DNA from 3 places in the Gemmata palustris genome. Region 1 is predicted to be linked to each of the others. Evidence: riboswitches for the same ligand, from Rfam matches in the RefSeq annotation. Region 1 holds a riboswitch; each other region holds the start of a gene.
What was found. A riboswitch is a leader RNA that binds a small molecule or an ion and turns the genes downstream of it on or off. The one in region 1 is predicted to bind cobalamin.

Region 1 (4,277 bases):
GGCCGGTGAGCGTCATCCGGTGGTAGATCATCGAGCGCGCCGGGTCGCCGGGCACCAGGATGCGCGGATCTTTGATGTCGAAGCTCCCCTGCCCCGGCTTCGTGTCCAGCACGCCCAGTTCGTTAACCGGGAGCGTGGCGAGCAGTTGGAACTCCGCGTTCCCGCCGCCCCACTTTCGATGGCAGTGACTACAGTTCGCGTGCAGATACGCTCGCGCGCGGTCCTCGACGCTCGCCCTCTCGTCGCGGTAGTCCACGAGCTTCGGGAGCTTCTCCGCGGGGGCCGGGAGCTTCTTCGTGAAGATCCCGATGTGGTCGAGCGTCGCGAGCTGGTTCGCGATCACGCCGTGGTAGTTGTGGTCGCGGTTCAGTTGAGCCGTGTTCACACCGAGGGCGTATTTCGCCGTCACCGTGTGACACATGTTGCACTCCGCCCGGCTCGGGAAGTGCCACTTCTGTTTCTTCTCGCCGGCCGCGGTCTTGATGGTGTACTCGCGGTCCACGCCCTTCTTGTCCGCGAGTTCCGCATCCGTCTGGTCATCATTCCAGATGTACGTGTAGCCGTTCCACACCTGATCGCCGTACTCTTCCGTGCCACCCAGCACCGAGGCCACGAGTAGCCGCGTCTCGAGTCGGCGCGTCTTGCCCGGTTCGGTTTCGAGCGCGAACGTCTTCACGAGAACGGTGCCGTTGGGGAACCGCCAACCCGGAACCGAACCCGGGGCCGGTTGCGGGTACGTCATCGTCTCGTACTCGATCTTCGATTCGCCCGGGACCGCGATGAACCGCTCCTTGCTCGCGCCGTCGGACCAGAGTTCCGAGTTCACCGAGTACGGGATCAGCCCCTTCTCTGGCGCGTGGTTCTTTGTGGACGCGAACAACCCAGTCTCGCTCAACTTGCGCGGGAACGCCGATTGGTTCTTTGCCGCGGGCGGGGTCCGCTCGAACTGGTAGATCCCGCCATCAATGAAGTTGAGCGCGTAAACTTCGCCGTCGTGGTCCTGGCCCCACGCGACGATGCGCAGGTTGGTCTTCGCGAGTTCGGTGTGGGTCGTGACGCGGTCGGCCTTCGCGTCGTACTTCAGCATCCAGGTGCGGCCGGTGTCGAAGTCACCGTACACGTAAGCACCCCTCAGGTCCGCGTGCTTCTTGCCGTGGTAGATGAAGCCGCCCGTAATCGAGCGCGCTTCGGTGTGGTTGTGTTCGACGACCGGCTTCAGGATCGGGGTCGGGCCTTTCGCGCGCTCCGGGCGGAACGGGTGGGCACCTTCGGTCACGCTCCAGCCGTAGTTGCCGCCCTTCTGGATCTTGTAGACCATCTCCCACAAGTCCTGACCGACTTCGCCCGCCCAGAGGTCGCCGGTCGCGGAGTCGAAACTGATCTTCCAGCACTGGCGAATGCCGTAAGCCCACACCTCGCCGCACTTACCCCGCTGGCCCGCGAACGGGTTGTCTGCCGGGATCGCGTAGGCTTTGCCGTCCGCTTCCTTGTCCACATCAATGCGCAGGATCTTGCCGAGCACGGTGCCCAAGCTCTGCCCGGATTCCAAGCCGTCCGCGATACCGCTCCCGTCACCGGTGGAGAGGTAGAGGAAGCCGTCCGGCCCGAACCGCATGCAGCCACCGTTGTGCCCGCCGGAGGGCCACGTGAAGATCACTTTTTCGCTCTTCGGGTCGGCAATCATCTTCTCGCGATCGGTCACGGTGTAGCGCGAAATGCGCGTGCCGTCGGGCTTGTCACCGGCGGTAATGGACGACACATAGAAGTAGCCGTTCTCCTGGAATTTCGGGTGCAGCACCAAACCGTAGATACCCCTCTTCACATCGAGAACGAGGTGTTTCTCGGCCTTCGCAGGGTCCATGTCACACACATAAACCTTGCCGGGGCGCTCCGCGATCGCCCACTGCTTCTTGCCGGGCACCGCGGTCAGCTCGAGCGCGTCGTTGAAACTCAGTTTGGGGTACGCCTTCACCAGCGTGAACGGGTCGGGCGGTTCCGGGGAGCCGATCACTTTTGAAGCGGTCCAGAGTTCCCGTTTCTCGATGCCGGTGACTTTGCGGACCGGTTCGGGTTCGGTCGGGCGCTCCGAGGCGCGCGGGGCGAGGGCGTATGCCCCACCGACTAACAATCCGGCTAAAACTACTGCGCACGAGATGACACGCATGATGGAGAGTTCCGTGAGAAAGGAGGAGAGTGGCCACACTGTACCCGCCGGAGCCGCGAGTTGCACCAACCCTGGTACGATTTTCCCGCTCCCCTTCCGGCGCGTTGCCGCGCGGCCCGGGGTCGCTATGTTGTAAGTTCGCCAGACGGGTTCCGCGGAGGGTTTTCCGCCGCGGACGAAAAGGGAAGCCGGTGCGATTCCGGCGCAGGGCCGCTGCTGTGTTCGGCCAGAGGTTCGCGCTCCCACGCCACTGCGGATGTACCCGCGGGAAGGCCGCGCGAGACTCGCTAAGAGCCGTAAGCCAGAAGACCTGCCCGTTGGGCGTTTCCATCGTTCGTGGCCCCGGACCGGGCCGTTGAACGGGCCGGTCTTTTTCGCTCGCAGCACGCGCAGCAACCCGCCCGATTTCACGCACTCGGTCCGCCCCGAACTCACCGCTCGCCCGTCCCGGCGAGAAGGAGCGAACCCGTGCGTCACTTGCGCCCCCGGGGGCACCGGCCCCCGACCCGTCGTGCGTTCACACTGATCGAACTGCTGGTGGTGATCGCGATCATCGCGATCCTGATCGGCCTGCTGTTACCCGCGGTGCAGAAGGTACGGGCCGCGGCCGCGCGGTTGAAGTGCCAGAACAGCCTGAAGCAGCTCGGACTCGCGCTGCACAACCACGCCGAAACGAACGGCGGAAAGTTCACCGTCTCGTCGATGAAATCGGCCCCGACCATGACGTACACCGACTGGTACTGGTTCGGGCAGATCACGAACAACACCTCGACCCCGCGGGTCATGAACCCGAGCACCGGCATCCTGTCGCCGTACTTGGAGGGCAACCGCTCGATCGTCCAGTGCCCGGTCTTCGGGCCGGAGCGGTTCGCACTGCGGTTCGACATCCCGACGGCGAGCTACGCCTACAACGACCAGTTCAGCGCATCGAACGGGATCGCGGGCCAAGCGATCGTGGCCGTGAGCAACCGGCGCGGCACGTCCGCGACGATCGCGTTCGCGGACTCGGCGAACGTGCCGTACAGCACGCCGTTCGACAAACTCACCGAGAACTGGTACCTGTCCGCTCCGTCCCAGGGGTTCCCGAACGTTCACTTCCGGCACGACGGGATCGCGAACGTGTGCTTCGCCGACGGGCACGTGGAGACGCGCCAGCCGACGATCAACGGCGCGCCGTCGTGGGAAGACCCGCTCGCGACCGTGCTCCGCAAGAAGGAGGTCGTTTGGGACATCGGGACCACCGACGTCGAGTTCGGGAAAGATTGACGCCCCGCGAACCCGTCCGCGTCGGGTAGCATCCTGACACGGGCGGGTTCGCGTTCTTGACCCGCAGCGCGGGCGCCCGACCCACACTTCCCGGGAAAGGGCCGGTCATGAGTCACGTCGTTCTGCTCGGCGATTCCATCTTCGATAACGCGCGATACGTGCCCGATCGTCCGCCGGTCATCGAGCAAGTGCGCCGAGGACTGCCGCCGGACTGGAAGGCAACTCTTGTTGCAGTGGACGGCCACACGGTCACGGGCATCGCGATGCAGTTGCCGCGCGTCCCCACCAACGCGACGCACCTGGTCGTGAGCGTCGGCGGGAACGACGCGCTCCTGGCGAGCGGGCTCCTGCGCGAACCGGCCGCAACGGTGGGCGACGCGCTCGCGACCATCGCGGAATCACTGGTTGAATTTCGCGCCGCGTACACCGCGATGGTGAAGAGCGTGTGTGCGCTGGGAAAGCCAACGGCGTTTTGCACCATTTACGACGCGATCCCCGTTCTGGGGGGCGCCGAGCGCACCGCACTCGCCGCGTTCAACGACGTGATCTCGCGCGCGGCAATCGGCGCGGGGCTCCCACTGATCGACCTGCGTGTGACGTGTGCCCACGTTGACGACTACTCGCCGCTCTCGCCCATCGAGCCGTCGGTCGTGGGCGGGGCCAAGATCGCCGACGCGATCTGCCGCATGGTCGCGGGCCACGATTTCCGGTCCGGGCGCACGGTCGTGTGGGTGTGACCGCGGCTCACGCCGGGTCCGGGACCGCGGCGGCGAACGCCTTCGCGGTGTCGTACAGCTCAAAAAACTCGACCGCCAAATCGTTGTGGAACCGCCAGCGGTTCACAATA
Region 2 (4,277 bases), 1.8 Mb from region 1:
CGCAGAGCCGCGGGCAGTTCTTCGATGCCCTGAACCGAGCCGTCGGCGAGCTTGATCTTCGTTCGCACTGCGTCCGTCCACAACCCGAGCGCCTTGAGATCGTTCACGAGGTAGCGGTTCATCTGGAGGAACTCGCCGGAGAGCGTTTCGCGCTTGAACAGGTTCGACACCTGCGGTTCGATGCACTCGCAAGCACCGACGATTGAAGCAATTGTGGCCGTGGGCGCGATGGCGACCAGAAGCGAGTTTCGCAAGCCGTGCGTGCGAATGCGCGCGCGCAGTGCGTCCCACCGAGCCGAATCTGTTGGAATGACGTCCCACAAATCGAACTGAAGCACGCCGCTCGCGGCCCGCGTTTCGGCAAACGTCGGGTGCGGTCCGCGTGCTTCGGCGAGGTCGCAGGACGTCGCCAGCGCGTGGTAGTAAATCTCTTCCTGAATGCGGCGCGATAATTCACGGGCCGCGGGCGCGTCGAACGGGAGCTTCAGTTTGAAGAACACGTCCTGAAGGCCCATCACCCCCAGCCCGACCGGGCGCCAGCGCGCGTTGGACGTGGCCGCGGCCGGCGTCGGGTAGAAATTCACATCGATGACGCGATCGAGGAACCGCACCGCGGTCCGCACCGTCTCGGCCAGCGCTGCGAAGTCGAAACCGTCCTTCGTGGCGTGTCGGGCCAAGTTGACCGAGCCGAGGTTGCACACCGCAGTTTCACCGGCCGACGTGACCTCGACGATCTCGGTGCAGAGGTTCGAGCTGTGAACGACGGTCCCGGCCGCGGTCGTCTGGTTGCAGGTGCGGTTGCAGGCGTCCTTGAAGGTCATCCACCCGTTGCCGGTTTCGGCCAGCGTCTTCATCATCCGGGCGTACAGGTCGCGGGCCGGTACCCGCTTCGACGCGAGACGGCGTTTCTCGGCTTCTACATAGGCCGCGTCGAACGCTTCACCGAACAGGTCGGTCAGGTGCGGGACCACTTTCGGGTCGAACAGTGACCACTCCTCGCCCGCCTCGACTCGGCGCATAAACAGGTCCGGCACCCAGTTGGCGAGGTTCAGGTTGTACGTCCGCCGGGCCGCGTCGCCGGTGTTGTCGCGCAACTCCAGGAACTCTTCAACGTCCGCGTGCCACGACTCCAGATACACGCAGCACGCGCCCTTGCGCTTGCCGCCCTGGTTGACCGCGGCCACGGACGAGTCGAGCGTCTTGAGCCACGGAACGATCCCGTTGCTGTGCCCGTTGGTGCCGCGAATCAGCGACCCGCGCGAGCGAATCCGGTGATATGCCAGCCCGATCCCGCCTGCAAACTTCGAGAGCTTCGCGACGTCGGTGTAGCGGTCATAAATCGCTTCGAGGTCGTCGGTGGGCGAGTCGAGCAGGTAGCACGACGACATTTGCGGGCGCGCGGTGCCGGAGTTGAACAGCGTCGGCGTGCTCGGGAGGTAGCGGTGCGCGGCCATCAGCCGGTACAGTTCGATCGCGTCCGCGGCGGAATCGGCCAGACCGCACGCGACACGCAGAAAGAAGAACGCGGGCGTTTCGATGACGTGGCGCGTTTCGGGGTGCCGGAGCAGGTAACGATCGTAGACCGTTCGCAACCCGAAGTATTCAAACAGGTCCGGTTGCGGCTCGCCGGCCGCGGCGTTGAGCTTGCGCGCATTAGACGCGACGAACCCCATCGTCCCCTCGGCCACCAGCCCGTGCCGGTACCCGGCCGCGATCGACTGTGAGAACGAGTGAACGTCCTGATTCGTGACTTCTTTGTCGATGTACGTCGCGAGCAACCGGGCCGCGAGCCGTGAATATTCCGGCTCCTCCGCAATGAGTCCCGCAGCAGTCTGAATCGAAAGCCGGTCGAGTTCCGCGGTGGTCGCGCCGTCGTAAAGCCCGCCGATCGTCTTCACGGCCACGCGCATCGGATCGACGGTCGGTAGTCCGCCCGCACACCGCTGCACGGCGCGGACGATCTTGTTTACGTTGACGTCTTCGAGCGCGCCGTTCCGCTTGCGAACCTTCATGATTGCTTGGGGATCGGGGAACCGAGAGGGGCTGACGGGTGGGGGCGTAACGGTGAGATCAAGAGTGGAGGTTTGCAAGGCTCTCTCCCGGTGAACGCGATTAAACGCGGGGAAAGAGCGCAGGCGGAGGGGAACGCGCTGTGGGCGCGCGGGCCGACCGCCCCGCCGCCCTCCCCTCGAAGGCACGGGTACATCACGCACGAGATCGCGCGCGGTCGGCGGCAGGTCTTCGGACTCGCAGGCGCGTGCGGCTCACCGCACACCTACTAGCCGTCGCTTCCCAACCCGACGCGGGTCAGTGCTTGTGACGGCGTTCGTTCCTGCATACCGCTGCGGGGGCAGTCCCGGATTCGCACCGGGTTCCCTTTTCATCGGCCCGCGCGAAGCGAGCCGAACCGACGACAAGCAGGCTCATCGACCATCCGCGCCACGGCCCTCACTCGAATCCGTGACTGGGGCCGAATCGGTGAAGGTTTCGAGGCTGATTCTGCGGGCTGATCGGATCGATAGTGCTGCGGAACATGGTAGCCGCTCGGACTCGAGCTTAAAATTCGCACGGCGCCCAAAGCGATACGATCGCGCGGCACAGCGTTTCTCCGAAATCGGCGGACCGTTACGGCTCAACGATCGCTTAATGGATTGACACGGGGCACATTGCCCCTGTCACACCACACGAACCGGCCGCACTGTGCCAAGAAGTTGCCCCCGTGTCGCGGGCACAGCGGGTTCAAGGCACGCGGGTGTGGTGCTCGAGGGAGAATTGCTTCCGGGCAATTTCACCCGCTCCCCGGTTACATGAGGGAGAGTGCCATGAGCGATGTCAATCGGCGGGACGCAGTCAAACTGGCGGCCGCGGCGGGAATCGTCGCGGCCGGGGGATCGGTGGCCGCGGCCGACGAGAAGCCGGAAGAGAAGGTCGCCAGTTCGGGTGACACGGCGGCCCATCCCAAAACGGGCGAGCACAAGCTCGACGTGTCGAAGGTCCAGGCCCGGGCACTGGCGAACGGCCTCTCGTCGTTCTTCTCGCGCACCACGCCGGACGCCTCACCCGGGCGCAACATTCTGACGATTTCGGGGCTCCCGGCGGGAACCCGGGTCATTACGGTGTGGATCACGGAATGGGCCGCGGGCAACCGACCGCACGCGGGCGGAGCGTTCTTCTACACAACGAGCGTGCAACTTTTCAACAACGGCACCCAGTGCCGCGTCGTGTACAACCTGGATTGGGGTTCTCACCTACCTGCCGGCTGCCAAGTCATTTACGGCCCGGGTTGAGCGCCGATCACCCACCCCAAAAAGCACACCGGCGCGACCAAATGGCCGCGCCGGCACGTTTGAATCATTTCGGACATTCGCGAACTGCGGGTGCTTCCCGCCACTAATCGGAATTAGCACGCGGTCGCGGTGCAGCCGAACTGTTCGGTCTGCTTCGCACGAATTGCTTCGCGCTGGCGCCGACGGGCCTCGCGCTTGTACTCGCACTGGTAGGCCGTGTACTTCGCATGGCACGCGACGCAGCGGATGAAGCCGGTCGCGGCCTGCTCGCCGCACCCGGCGATGATGCACACCCGGCTGGCCTTGCGCTCGGCGTACTTCGTTCGCTCCCGTACCCGTTCGCGCTCGCGGTGCGGTTGACACAGCACCGAGCCGGGGATTTGGGGGGCATCACAGAAGCGGCAGAGCCCCAGCGATTGACGTTCTTCTTTCGTTTTCGTGTTCGAGATCATATCAGATTGTGTGAAATAACCGCGCGGTTCGATGAGCCGAACCCACGAGGTCGTGTTGTGCGAAATTAACAGGCTCGAACCGGCGCGGCTACGACGAGCGCGACGAGGCGGTTGCCTCTCCGGATTTCGAGCACCCAATAACGTTGTTTCTGGCGCTGATTAAAAGAACGAATGTGCCGTCAAAGCGAGCATCGCAACGCGGGACCGGTGCCGTCTTTCGATCGGCACAGTGCGCAGCGAGGGCGCGTTGACGGAATTAGCCGAGTCGCGGCGGGTGAAAAATGGAAGAGGCCCGAAGTATCGGGCGCGGAGAAGTGGAATCGTAAGCGAGTAATTGCCCCTGCTCCTCGCCACCCGGTGCGGCGACGCGGAGCACCTGGTCTTTCACCGGCACCGGTACGGTCGGCACCGGCGGTACGGGCATCGAATCGCGTAGCGGCTTACCGGAGCAGTTCGGCCCCTGGCAAGGCTTCGGCATCGAGTTGTGGTGTTCAGTCGATCCGAATTGCGGCGACAGTTGCTCAGATTCGAGGAGTGG
Region 3 (4,277 bases), 2.5 Mb from region 1:
GGCCGCGGCCACACTGTTCCCGCACGAGTTCGTTCACGCCTGGAACGGCAAGTTTCGGCGCCCGGCCGACATGATTATGCCCGACTACCAGAAGCCCCAGCAGACGCGCCTGCTGTGGGTCTACGAGGGCCTGACCAACTACCTCGGGTGGCGGCTCGCCGCGCGCTCCGGTTTACTCACCGCTGAAGAAGCGCGCGACTACCTCGCCATGACCGCCGCGCGCATGACGAACGTGAAGGCCCGCGGTTGGCGCCCGCTCGACGACACCGCCGCGGCCGCGAGCACGCTCTTCGACGCGACCGGGGCGTGGCGCTCCGCGCGCCGGGCCGTGGACTTCTACGACGAGGGCACGCTGCTGTGGCTCGAAGTCGATGTGCTCATCCGCACGCAAACGAAGGGCGCGAAGTCGATCGATGACTTCTGCGCGGCCTTCTTCGGGAACGGCACCGGAGCGCCGGTGGTGCGCGGGTACAATCTCGAAAACGTCATTGATGCGCTCAACGCGGTCGCTGAACGCGACTGGAAGGCGTACTTCGCGCGCCGAGTCGAAGTTCCGGCGGAAGCACCGCCGCTCGAAGGCATCACCGAAGGCGGATGGAAGCTCGCCTACACCGAGAAGCCCACCGATCTGTTCACCACGATGGAGGGACTCGCGAAGGGTGTCAACCTGACCGACTCGGTCGGGTTCGCGGTGAGCGCGGAGGGGCTCGTGGGCGACGTCGTGCCGAACTCGGCCGCCGCGAAAGCGGGCCTCGCGCCGGGGATGAAGCTGATCGCGGTCAACGGGCGCCGGTTCGCAACAGACAACCTGAAGGCCGCCGTCGCCGCAACCAAGACTAGCGGGACGCTCGAACTGCTCGCCGAGAGCGGCGATTTCTTCAAAACGCACGCGCTCGACTACAAGGGCGGGGCGCGCTACCCGCGCTTGGAGAAGGCCGAGGGCAAGACGGACGTGCTGGCCGAAGTCGTGAAGCCGAAAACGAAGTAAAAGAGCAGCAAAACGCGCGTTCTCTTGCGCCGGAGTCGGCACCACCTGGACGACCGACCATTGTGTTTTGGTTTGGTGGCACACGCCAGAGGCGTGTGCCACCAAACCAAAACCGAACCCATCAATTCAACACAGTAACACGGGCGCTCATCAACCCTTACCGCCCGGTGCGGCGAAAGCAATCCGCGGATCGAAAACTCGTGCGGGGTCGGTGCCGGCCATTGTTGCCAATTGTTTGCGCGCGGTAATGCGCAAACTGGTGCCAGATATGATTGTGAAGTGAAGTTTTTCGCCGTTCTAGACGCGGTGTGTCGGTCGCGTATAACTCACCCCACTCGACAGGTGCCCCCGCCGTTCTCGCGGCGGGGGTGAAAAGGGAAGCCGGTGAGAATCCGGCGCAGGGCCGCTGCTGTATTCGGCTAAGGGAACGGGCACCAGTGCCACTGCGGGGTCATCCCGTGGGAAGGCCGCTCGAACCCGATAGAAGCCGTGAGCCAGAAGACCTGCCTGTCGCAGTCAGTCGTTCGGTGCCTCGGACCCCAGGCGACCGGACCGGCAGGTCTTCTCGTCTGCGCGCGTGCGCAGCGCTGCCCGTCCGACCCGGTTCGTAGGCGTTTCCTCGCCCGGCCCGGCGAAGAAGGAGCAGCCCGTGCGTTTCCCGTTCCCGGCGCGGCCGCGCGCCGCGCATCGCGGTTTCACCCAGGTCGAACTCCTCCTCACAAATCGCGCGCGGCGCGATTCTCACCGGTCCGTTACGGCCCGTGGTTACGCGGGCGGCAGGAACACCGGCACGAGCGACGCGACTTTCGGAACGAACTGACGGCCGGCGCGTGGCCGCGTCCCTGCTCCCGCCACGTGGCGGGCCGGGGGCGGTTCCGCGCCTCGGGGTGTCGTCGATCGGGTCGCTCACCCCGCGGCCCGGTCCGACGGCAATTGACCCGGAGAGCCGCCGGCCGTTCGAGTGGGGTTGCCCCCGGCACCGGGGGAACGGAGGTTCGCGTGTTCAGGCAATTGGTTCTTTGTCTCGGCGCATTCGTGGGACTGGCGGGCACGGCGCAGGCCGGGTTCGTTACGTCTCTCGATGATGTTGATGTGTGGGTGGGGACGGGCAGCAACCGCGCCGCGTTCGTGGTGGACTGGAAGACCTTTTCCGGAACCTCGTCGTTCATCTGGGGGTACCGGTGGGACGGCGCGGCGACGGGGGAGGACATGCTCCGGGCGCTCGCCGCGTCCAACACCGGGCTCTACGCCAACCTCGGGGATTTTGGGTCGGGGTTGGGGTTCGCGCTGTTCGGGATCGGGTTCGATGCGAACCACAACGGCGTGTTCGGTGTGTCGCCGGCGCTCACGTTCACGAACGGCATCGCGTCCGCGGACCGGGACGGTGGGTTGGCGGACGGGCGAGCGCCGACCGACCCGGGTGACTTCTACCGGGAAGGGTGGTGGACCGGGTACTGGAGTTACTGGATCAAGCCGGACGCGGCGTCCGACTGGGGGTACAGCGACACGGGGATGTCCGGTCGCGCTCTGAAGGACGGTTCATGGGACGGGTGGAGTTTCGCGGCCGGGTTCGATGCCGGTCCGCCCTCCCCGGCATCAAACCCGTCGGTCGTCTCGACGCCAGAACCGAGCAGTTGGATTCTGCTCGTGATCGGCGCCGGTACCCTCATCGTCTACGCGCGACGCCAGCGAGTTATTGCCCCGGCCCCACAGGTGTAGTTTGGTAGTTCCATACGGTGCGGTCGCGAAGTTGCTCAAGGAGCGCGCGGGAGAGAAGTAAGTTTCGGATCGTGCGCGGGTGGCACGCTCGTCGGAGCGCGCCACCAACACAGTTCGCCTTATTGCTTCACAAAGCGGTAAATACCCTTACCATTGGCAGCAACGATGAGGAAGTACATCTCGCCCTGCTCGTCCTCACCGAACGACAGCACCGGCTTTTCCGGGTCTTTGATCGTCCGGTTCGCGGTCACGCGCTTCGCGGTTTCGTCGTACTTCAGCGCCCAGATCTTGGACGTGACGTAGTCCGCGTACAGGTAGTGCCCCTCCAGTTCCGGGAGCGCCTTCCCGCGGTACACCCCGCCGCCCGTGATCGACTTGCCCACGTTGTGGTGGTACTCCCAGATCGGGTCGATGAGGTCCTTCCGCGGCCCGACACCCTTCGGGCCGAACGGGTGGAGCGATTCGCGGATGTTCCAACCGTAGTTTCCACCCTTCTCGATGATGTTGATCTCTTCGTACAGGTTCTGGCCCACTTCGCCGGCCCAGAGCTTACCCGTCTTACGGTCGAAGCTCATGCGCCAGATGTTGCGGATGCCGTAGGCCCAGATTTCCGGCCGCGCGCCCTTCGTGTCCACAAAGGGGTTGTCCTTCGGCACGGCGTAGTTCTTCCCCTCGTCCTTCTTGTCGATGTCGAGGCGCAGGATCTTCCCATAGAGGGCGCCCAGGTTCTGCCCGTTCTCCTGCGGGTCGCCGCCCTGACCGCCGTCCCCGTGGATGACGTACAGGTAGCCGTCCGGCCCGAAGCACAAGGTTCCGCCGTCGTGGTTCCAGAACAGCTTGTTCTCGAACCGGATGATCTGCTCCTCGGAAGCGGGGTCGAGTTTGGTCGGGTCGGTCTTGTTGAGCCGGAACCGCGACACCACGTTGACCTTGTTCTCCTTCTTGGGCGTGTAGAAGACGAAGACCTCGCCCTTCTCCTTGAACTTCGGGTGGAACGCCATACCGAGGAACCCTTCCTCGTTGGTGTTGTCGTTGTACTTCACGCGATCCTGGATATCGAGGAACACCTTCGTCTCGGTGGCCTTCTGATCGTTAGCGAACACATGAACCACGCCGTGCTGCGTGCCGACGAACACGCGGTTGCTGCCGTCGCCCGCGTGCGTGAGTACCAGCGGGCGGAGCGGGTTCGGCCGGCCCGAGGCCGTTTCCGGGTTCCACCCGGTCCACTTGAGGTCCGGGAACGCGACGTCCGTCTTCAGCGCCAGCGGGCTCTCATCAACCGGCGCCCCCGGTACTTGCGCGGGAATCGCGCTCAAGGTACCGCCCTTCATGTCGGGCACGAGGATGAACTTGCCGGTCGCATCAAGGCACGTGTCCGCGGCCGACTGGAAGCCCTCGGCCGCGAGCACGGGCTTGTCCCCCGGGCGCGGGATGACGAACAGCTTGCCCGCCTGGTGGCACGAAACGAACAGCCGGCCGTAGTGGTCCCAGGTGAGGCCGTCGGCACCGGGGAGCCCGTCGGCGATCTTCTCGTTGCTGCCGTCGACCAGTTTGATGCGGTGCAGCGTGC

Region 2: it holds a riboswitch for cobalamin, as region 1 does, so the genes downstream of both, J8F10_RS12760 (ribonucleoside-diphosphate reductase subunit alpha) here and J8F10_RS20135 (DUF1559 family PulG-like putative transporter) in region 1, are expected to answer to the same signal.
Region 3: it holds a riboswitch for cobalamin, as region 1 does, so the genes downstream of both, J8F10_RS40450 (PEP-CTERM sorting domain-containing protein) here and J8F10_RS20135 (DUF1559 family PulG-like putative transporter) in region 1, are expected to answer to the same signal.

What each region holds. Positions count from the first base shown of each region.
Region 1 is NZ_JAGKQQ010000001.1:4,893,824-4,898,100, forward strand. Features, by position in the region: gene J8F10_RS20130 (PQQ-dependent sugar dehydrogenase) at 1-2,164, opposite strand, end outside; cobalamin riboswitch at 2,295-2,496, shown strand; gene J8F10_RS20135 (DUF1559 family PulG-like putative transporter) at 2,633-3,430, shown strand; gene J8F10_RS20140 (SGNH/GDSL hydrolase family protein) at 3,538-4,167, shown strand; gene J8F10_RS20145 (nuclear transport factor 2 family protein) at 4,175-4,277, opposite strand, start outside.
Region 2 is NZ_JAGKQQ010000001.1:3,138,263-3,142,539, forward strand. Features, by position in the region: gene J8F10_RS12760 (ribonucleoside-diphosphate reductase subunit alpha) at 1-2,012, opposite strand, end outside; cobalamin riboswitch at 2,216-2,427, opposite strand; gene J8F10_RS12765 (hypothetical protein) at 2,823-3,287, shown strand; gene J8F10_RS12770 (hypothetical protein) at 3,401-3,739, opposite strand; gene J8F10_RS12775 (hypothetical protein) at 3,996-4,217, opposite strand.
Region 3 is NZ_JAGKQQ010000001.1:7,355,526-7,359,802, reverse strand. Features, by position in the region: gene J8F10_RS30560 (M61 family metallopeptidase) at 1-988, shown strand, start outside; cobalamin riboswitch at 1,312-1,513, shown strand; gene J8F10_RS40450 (PEP-CTERM sorting domain-containing protein) at 1,988-2,707, shown strand; gene J8F10_RS30550 (PQQ-dependent sugar dehydrogenase) at 2,827-4,277, opposite strand, start outside.